2 linked regions of the Pelodictyon luteolum DSM 273 genome follow. The protein of the gene in region 1 binds, or shares a complex with, the protein of each later gene. Links are inferred from orthologs where the notes say so. Each region holds a gene or a part of one and is shown on either strand. Other genes may lie near its edges.

Region 1 (3,159 bases):
CTCCTTTGTGCTCTAGTGTGTTGCCGTAGCGCTGTTACGGGAGAAATGAACCGGTCAGAATCTCTGCCGCTCCCTTCCGCACTACGATCGTGTGTTCAAAATGTGCCGACGGCCTGCCGTCTTCAGTGACTGCAACCCATCCGCCCCGCCTGGAAACCGCTCGGCGCGATCGCCCGAGTGCGATCATGGGCTCGATGGCGAGCGTCATCCCCTCGCGCAGCGTGACACCGGTGTTCGGGCGGCCGTAATTAGGAACTGCGGGATCTTCATGCAGTTCGCTGCCGATGCCGTGACCGACCATATTTTCAATAACGCTGTAACCGAAAGAGCGGGCATGCTGCTCAACGGCGGAGGAAATGTCGTGCAGGCGATTGCCCGCAACAGCCATCCGGATGCCGCACATGAGCGACTCCCTTGTCTCATCAACAAGCTGGCGTACCTCGTCGGAAACATCTCCAATAATGAATGTGCGTGCTGAATCGCCGTGATATCCGCCCTTCAGGGCACCGCAGTCGACTGAGACAATATCACCCTCTTTGATGACACGTTTCGGGCTCGGAATGCCGTGCACCACCTCTTCATTGATGGAAACGCAGAGCGTTGCCGGGTAGGGTGTGGCGTCCGGGTCACCTTTCGGCGCGTAGTGCAGAAAGCTTGGAACAGCGTCCTGGCTCCGGATGAACTCCTCGGCCATTTCGTCAAGCATCTTGGTGGTCATTCCAGCCCGAATCTCGGTCTCAAGCATATCAAGCGTCCTTGCGACGATAGCGCCGGACTCCCGCATCAACTCGATTTCACGTTCGCTTTTTATGGTGATCATTCCTGCGTCATCCTTTAGCGTGCCTGGCGGCCGCGGGTCTTGCCGGCTTTCATGAATCCGTCATAGTGGCGCATGAGCAGATGGCTTTCTACCTGCTGCAGGGTATCCAGACCGACACCGACGATGATGAGCAGGCTTGTTCCGCCGAAGAACTGAGCAAATCCGGGGGTAACATTGGCAAACTTCGTAAGGAACGTCGGCAGCACCGCGATGAGTGCAAGCGAGACAGCGCCGGGAAGGGTGATGCGTGTCAGGATATTGTCGATGAAGTCCGCCGTGCTCTTGCCGGGCCGGACACCCGGAATAAAGCCGCCCTGGCGGCGCATGGTATCTGCGACCTCCTTCGGGTTGAAGGCGATGGCCGTATAGAAATAGGTAAAGAAAACGATCATGGTGCCGAACATGAGTGCATACCACCATGAGTCATAGGCAAATATTGAAGCGACCGACTGCATGGCCTCACTGTCAGGGAAGAACGAAAGGAAAGTGCTTGGCAGGAACATGATGGACTGTGCAAAAATGATCGGCATGACGCCGGCGGTATTGATGCGCATCGGGATGTACTGGGTGCCTCCACCATATACTTTACGGCCAACCACCCTCTTGGCATGTTGGACGGGGACGCGGCGGGTGCCGACTGTCAGAAGGACGACAAATGCTACGATGGCCACCATCATGGCGAGAATGATGATCTCGATGATCCAGTTCTTGCTGCCGAGCGAGAGTGAACGGTACTCGTTGACGAGGGATGCAGGGAACCCGGCCAGAATGCCGATCATGATGATGAGCGAGATGCCGTTGCCGATGCCCTGTTCGGTAATGCGCTCGCCGAGCCACATCACGAAAACAGTGGAGGCGGTCAGGATGATGACGGCACTGAGGGAAAAGAAAAATCCGGGATCAGGCACTACGGAATGGCCGAACGAGGATGGGCTCGATAGACTGACGCTCACGCCCCATGCCTGGAGTGCAGCGATGAAGATGGTTCCAAGCCGGGTCATCTGGTTGATCTTCTGGCGGCCCTCTTCGCCCTCCTGCTGGAGCTTCTGAAAATAAGGGGTGACTGCGCCGAGCAGCTGAATGATGATCGATGCGGAAATGTAGGGCATGATGCCGAGCGAGAAAATCGATGCTCTGGCAAAAGCTCCGCCGACGAACAGATCGAACAGGCCGAAAAGGTCGTTGGCATGGGACGACGATGCGCCCGCTACGGCGGACGCATCGACACCCGGTATGGTGATATGGGAACCAAGCCTGTAGATGAACAGCAGGAGAAGCGTATAAAGGATCCTCTGACGGAGTTCAGGGATTTTGTTGATGTTCCTTATGCTTTCAGTGAGCTTCATAAGAGTCCTTTAATGCTGTCAGGGCTTTTGGTTTTTCTTGACTCTCTTGACCAGTTTGGTTTTCGGTTTCAGGAGGGCCTCTTCAACCGCAAGATCCCTGACGCGAGCCGCTTCCTCAAGGGTACGGACGGCAGTGACAGCCTCGCCGCCGGCAGCAGTGATTTTCGCCTCAGCCGACTTGCTGAACCCGTGAGCAGTTATTTTAACTGCAGCAGTGATCTCTCCGTTGCCGAGAACCTTGAAATAATCGGCATTGGAAGCGTGGCAGAGCACCTTGAGTTCGATGACGCCGAGCTCATTTTCAATAAGGCCCTGCTCGATCCAGCGGGTGATCTGGGAAAGGTTCACCGTTGTGACCGACTTTCTGTCGATAGGGGTGAAGCCGAACTTAGGAAGCCTGCGGTAGACAGGAATCTGACCACCCTCGTTAATCGGCCTCTTGTAGCCGCTTCTTGCCTGCTGGCCCTTGTTGCCTTTGCCGGCAGTGGTGCCGTTTCCGGAACCCTGGCCGCGGCCGACCCGCTTTTTATTTTTTACCGCGCCTTTTGCAGGACGAAGTGAACTTAAATCCATGATTTCAATTCCCGACTTACTATTAGTAAAAATCTCAGACTTCCTCGACCTTCACGAGGTGCTGGACGACACGAATCTGGCCCCTGGTGCAGGGATTGTCCTTCCGCTCGACCGTGTAATGCGGCCTGCCGAGCCCAAGCGCCTGAATGGTGGCTTTCTGTTTTTTCGTTCCACCGATGATGCTGCGCACCTGGGTGATTTTCAATTTTTTATCGCTCATGATCGCATTCACAGATTTTAGCTTTCAAATACCTCTTTGAGGCTCTTGGACCGTCTCTCGGCAACATCATTGGCATCAGAGATGCTCTTGAGTCCAAGGATCGCTGCTTTCACCACGTTGTGGGGATTGGAGGATCCGAGTGACTTGGTGAGCACATCACGGACACCGGCCATTTCCAGCACTGCCCTGACGGCGCCGCC
Region 2 (3,959 bases), 1.0 Mb from region 1 along the record:
CAGGTCTCGATGCTTGCCCGGCGCTACGGCGAGCATGTTCCGCTGTCACTGAACGGCTGCACCATCAATCTGTACCGCTTCCCTACCCCGTCACGCCTCGGGGCTGCAGATCCTATGGAACTCAGGGCGTGTACGAACAACAACCTCATGAGGGCCCGTAACATCATCAGCGCCTCGCAAAAAGTCACTGAAGGCTGCATTGACTTCAAGGCTCTGGCCTCGAAAAAAAACACGCAGGAGGATATTCAGGCAGCCCTCAGCCGATGCGGAGGCATCGGACTGAAGATCGCTGACTGCATCGCCCTGTTCGGACTGGGACGGTTCGATGCATTCCCCATCGACACCCATGTCCGGCAGTTCCTTGGCCTGTGGTTCGGCTTTCCCGAGGCATCAGCCCCCCTCACCGATAAAAACTACCGCATCCTCGCCGAAAGAGCCCGGGAGCTCCTTGGAGAAAAACTGGCCGGCTACAGAGGCCACCACCTCTTCCACTGCTGGAGGACTGAAGTCAGGAAAATGCAGGCGTTTTGAAATACCCCCGGAACCCTTATTCCGTCAGCTCTCAGGAGGGCTCTTTTTTCCTGTGTATCGGTTTTTTTCTCAAGCCGTAATTCAATACCTTATGAGACGAAAATACGGCCACATGGACGTCCTTGAAACCTTAGAGGTGAGCACTGCTTCAGCATGTTGAAATTTTTTGAAAAGATATTCGGCTCCAAGCACGAAAAAGACGTAAAGAAGATCCAGCCGGTCATTGACCGGATCAATGAACTCCATGCCGCGCTGGTTCCGCTCAGCGACGATGAGCTCAGGGCACGCTGCATGGAGCTGAAGGCCCGGGTACGCAAAACGCTCGAGCCGATAGAGTCAAAGCGCAGTGACCTCTACCTGAAACTCGACGATGCCGCGATAAGCCTTGAAGATGCAGACAGGATCAACGAAGAGATAGACGAACTCGCCAAAGAGTACGAAACTGCAACGGCCGCAGTGCTTGAAGAGATCCTCCCTGACACATACGCCGTTGTCAAAGACACCTGCCGGCGCCTCAAGGGCCATGTATATACTGTCATGGGGCGCGAGGCAACATGGGACATGGTGCCCTATGACGTACAGCTCATCGGCGGCATCGTCCTGCACTCCGGAAAGATCTCTGAAATGGCCACCGGCGAGGGTAAAACCCTCGTATCAACCCTTCCGACCTTCCTCAACGCCCTCACCGGCCGCGGAGTTCATCTGGTGACGGTCAACGATTATCTGGCACAGCGCGACAAGGAGTGGATGAACCCCGTGTTCGAGTTCCACGGCATCAGTGTCGGCGTCATCCTGAACACCATGCGCCCTGAAGAACGCCGCCGCCAGTACCAGTGCGACGTTACCTACGGCACCAACAACGAGTTCGGCTTCGACTACCTCCGCGACAACATGGCAGGAACCGAGGATGAGATGGTGCAGCGCGACTTTTATTTCGCAATCGTCGATGAGGTCGACAGCGTCCTCATCGACGAAGCCAGGACCCCGCTCATCATTTCCGGCCCTGTCCCCAACGCCGACAACAGCAAGTTCGAGGAAATACGGCCCTGGATTGAACAGCTGGTGCGGGCGCAGCAGCACCTGACGGCATCATTCCTCAGCGAAGCAGAAAAGGGTCTGAAGAACGAAAAACCTGACCCCGAAGCGGGTCTTGCCCTGCTCCGGGTAAAACGGGGCCAGCCGAAAAACAGCCGCTACACCAAGCTCCTTGCCCAGCAGGGAGTCGCAAAGCTCATCCAGACCACGGAAAACGAGTACCTGCGCGATAAATCAAGCAGGATGCACGAAGTCGATGATGAACTTTATTTCGCCGTCGACGAAAAAGCCTCGACCATCGACCTTACAGACAAGGGCCGAGAGTTCCTCAGCAAACTGAGCCATCAGGACCGGGACCTCTTCCTTCTTCCCGACGTGGGCACTGAGATAGCCGCCATCGACGCCGATTCTTCTATTGCAGCTCCCGATAAGATCATGAGGAAAGACGAGGTATACAGGTTGTTTGCCGAACGCTCTGAACGGCTCCATAACATCGCGCAGCTCCTGAAAGCCTACTCGCTCTTTACAAAAGACGATGAATACGTGGTACAGAACGGTCAGGTGATGATTGTCGACGAGTTCACCGGCCGCATCCTTCCCGGGCGCCGTTACAGCGACGGGCTGCATCAGGCGATCGAAGCCAAGGAGAACGTGAAGATCGAGGGCGAAACCCAGACCATGGCAACCGTCACGATCCAGAACTTCTTCCGCCTCTACAAAAAGCTTGCCGGCATGACGGGCACGGCCGAAACCGAAGCATCGGAGTTCTACGAAATCTACAAGCTGGACGTGGTGGCCATCCCCACCAACCGTCCGATCGTGCGCAGGGACATGGACGACCTCGTCTACAAGACCCGGCGCGAGAAATACAACGCGATTGCAGCCAAAGTCGAGGAACTTCAGAAAAAGGGCCAGCCGGTGCTGGTCGGTACGACGAGTGTTGAAGTGTCGGAAACCCTGTCAAGGATGCTCCGGGCAAAACGCATCACGCACAATGTGCTCAACGCCAAGCAGAACGAGCGTGAAGCCGAAATCGTAGCCGAAGCCGGCAGGCAGGGAGCGGTCACCATTGCCACGAACATGGCGGGCCGCGGCACCGACATCAAGCTCGGCGAAGGGGTCCGTGACCTCGGAGGCCTCTTCATCCTCGGCTCCGAACGCCATGAGTCCCGCCGAATCGACCGCCAGCTTCGGGGCAGGGCCGGACGTCAGGGAGATCCCGGTGAATCGGTGTTTTTCGTTTCGCTTGAGGATGAACTGATGCGCCTCTTCGGTTCCGACCGGGTGATTTCGGTGATGGACCGCCTCGGCCATGAAGAGGGAGACGTGATTGAGCACTCCATGATCACCAAGTCGATCGAGAGGGCACAGAAAAAGGTCGAAGAACAGAACTTCGCCATCCGCAAGCGCCTCCTTGAATATGACGATGTCCTGAACCAGCAGCGCGAGGTCATCTACACCCGCCGCCGTGACGGCCTGAAAAAGGAGCGTCTGACCTCCGACATCCTCGACCTTCTCCGGGACTACTGCGACACAACGGTCGAAAAGCACCATAAAACGCACGATGTTGACGCCCTTGAAGAGCAGGTCCTCAGGGAGCTCTCAATCGAGTTCAAGCCTGACCGGGAAACCTTCGAGCGGGAAGGTATCGCTCCCATGGCCGACAGCCTTTACGACCTTGCGCTCGCGTTCTATCGCCGCAAGGAAGAGGCCGTGCCGGAAGAAATCATGCGTCAGATCGAGAAGTATGCCGTGCTCAGCGTCATCGACAAGCACTGGCGGGAGCACCTCCGCGAAATCGATACCCTTCGCGAGGGCATCAACCTGCGGGCATACGGCCAGAAAGACCCGCTGCTTGAATACAAGCAGGAGGCCTACAATCTCTTCATTCTGCTGCTGCATGAAATCGAGCTGGAAACCCTGTCGCTCGCATTCAAGCTCTTTCCCGTCCACCCGGACGAAGCCGGCGAGATCGAGGAGCGCCGCCGCCGGGCCGCCATCCAGCAGGAAAAGCTGATGGCGCAGCATGAGGAGGCCGGCAGTGTGTATAATGCTCAGCCGGATGGCGAACCTGAATCGCAGGCATCAAAGCAGCAGCCGGTTGTCGCCGATCACTCAAAACCGGGCAGGAATGACCTCTGCCCCTGCGGAAGCGGAAAGAAGTACAAAAACTGTCACGGCCGAGAGGCGTGATCACCCCTAAGGAACATCGAACACCCAGCATGAAAACGATCGAACCGGAAGTCAATCTTGCCCTTGCCGCCGAACATGGCCTTAATGCAGAAGAGTACCAGAAGATACAGGAGGTGCTCGGCCGCACCCCCACGTTTACTGAACTTGGGATCTTCTCCGTCATGTGGAGCGAGCACTGCAGCTACAAAAACTCAATTGCC

The links.
Region 2: the proteins of secY (region 1) and secA are in contact, whole or in part, in a crystal structure (PDB 3DIN), measured with the Thermotoga maritima proteins. The link is inferred for Pelodictyon luteolum DSM 273 from one-to-one orthologs. Residues at the interface, in WP_004081795.1 of Thermotoga maritima: Glu108, Gly109, Glu110, Glu111, Ala236, Glu237, Arg238, Arg239, Ile240, Thr241, Ile242, Gln243, Tyr244, Ala245, Arg246, Arg247, Val248, Thr249, Gly250, Arg251, Arg252, Val253, Tyr254, Gly256, Ala257, Ser258, Thr259, Tyr260, Leu261, Pro262; in WP_004082002.1 of Thermotoga maritima: Glu261, Ala262, Arg263, Lys300, Ala301, Arg302, Thr303, Ile304, Ile305, Leu323, Tyr324, Asp325, Pro326, Val329, Ser330, Tyr333, Ile336, Lys340, Phe345, Val349, Glu363, Phe364, Tyr374, Ser375, Gly376, Gly377, Glu393, Ile395, Thr482, Ser483.

Annotation. Positions count from the first base shown.
Region 1 is NC_007512.1:196,485-199,643, reverse strand. What follows is about bases 1-2,841. They hold secY (preprotein translocase subunit SecY), read right to left. Parts: upstream 2,167-2,841; coding sequence 835-2,166; downstream 1-834. Other genes in these bases: rpmD (50S ribosomal protein L30), read right to left, coding at 2,774-2,841; rplO (50S ribosomal protein L15), read right to left, coding at 2,185-2,739; map (type I methionyl aminopeptidase), read right to left, coding at 35-820. Also shown: more of rpmD, read right to left, coding at 2,842-2,959; rpsE (30S ribosomal protein S5), read right to left, coding at 2,977-3,159. UniProt on the Escherichia coli protein: The central subunit of the protein translocation channel SecYEG. Consists of two halves formed by TMs 1-5 and 6-10.
Region 2 is NC_007512.1:1,236,043-1,240,001, forward strand. The notes cover bases 319-3,959. They hold secA (preprotein translocase subunit SecA), read left to right. Parts: upstream 319-684; coding sequence 685-3,759; downstream 3,760-3,959. Other genes in these bases: PLUT_RS05670 (DNA-3-methyladenine glycosylase family protein), read left to right, coding at 319-531; purL (phosphoribosylformylglycinamidine synthase subunit PurL), read left to right, coding at 3,789-3,959. In the rest of the region: more of PLUT_RS05670, read left to right, coding at 1-318. UniProt on the Escherichia coli protein: Required for protein export, interacts with the SecYEG preprotein conducting channel.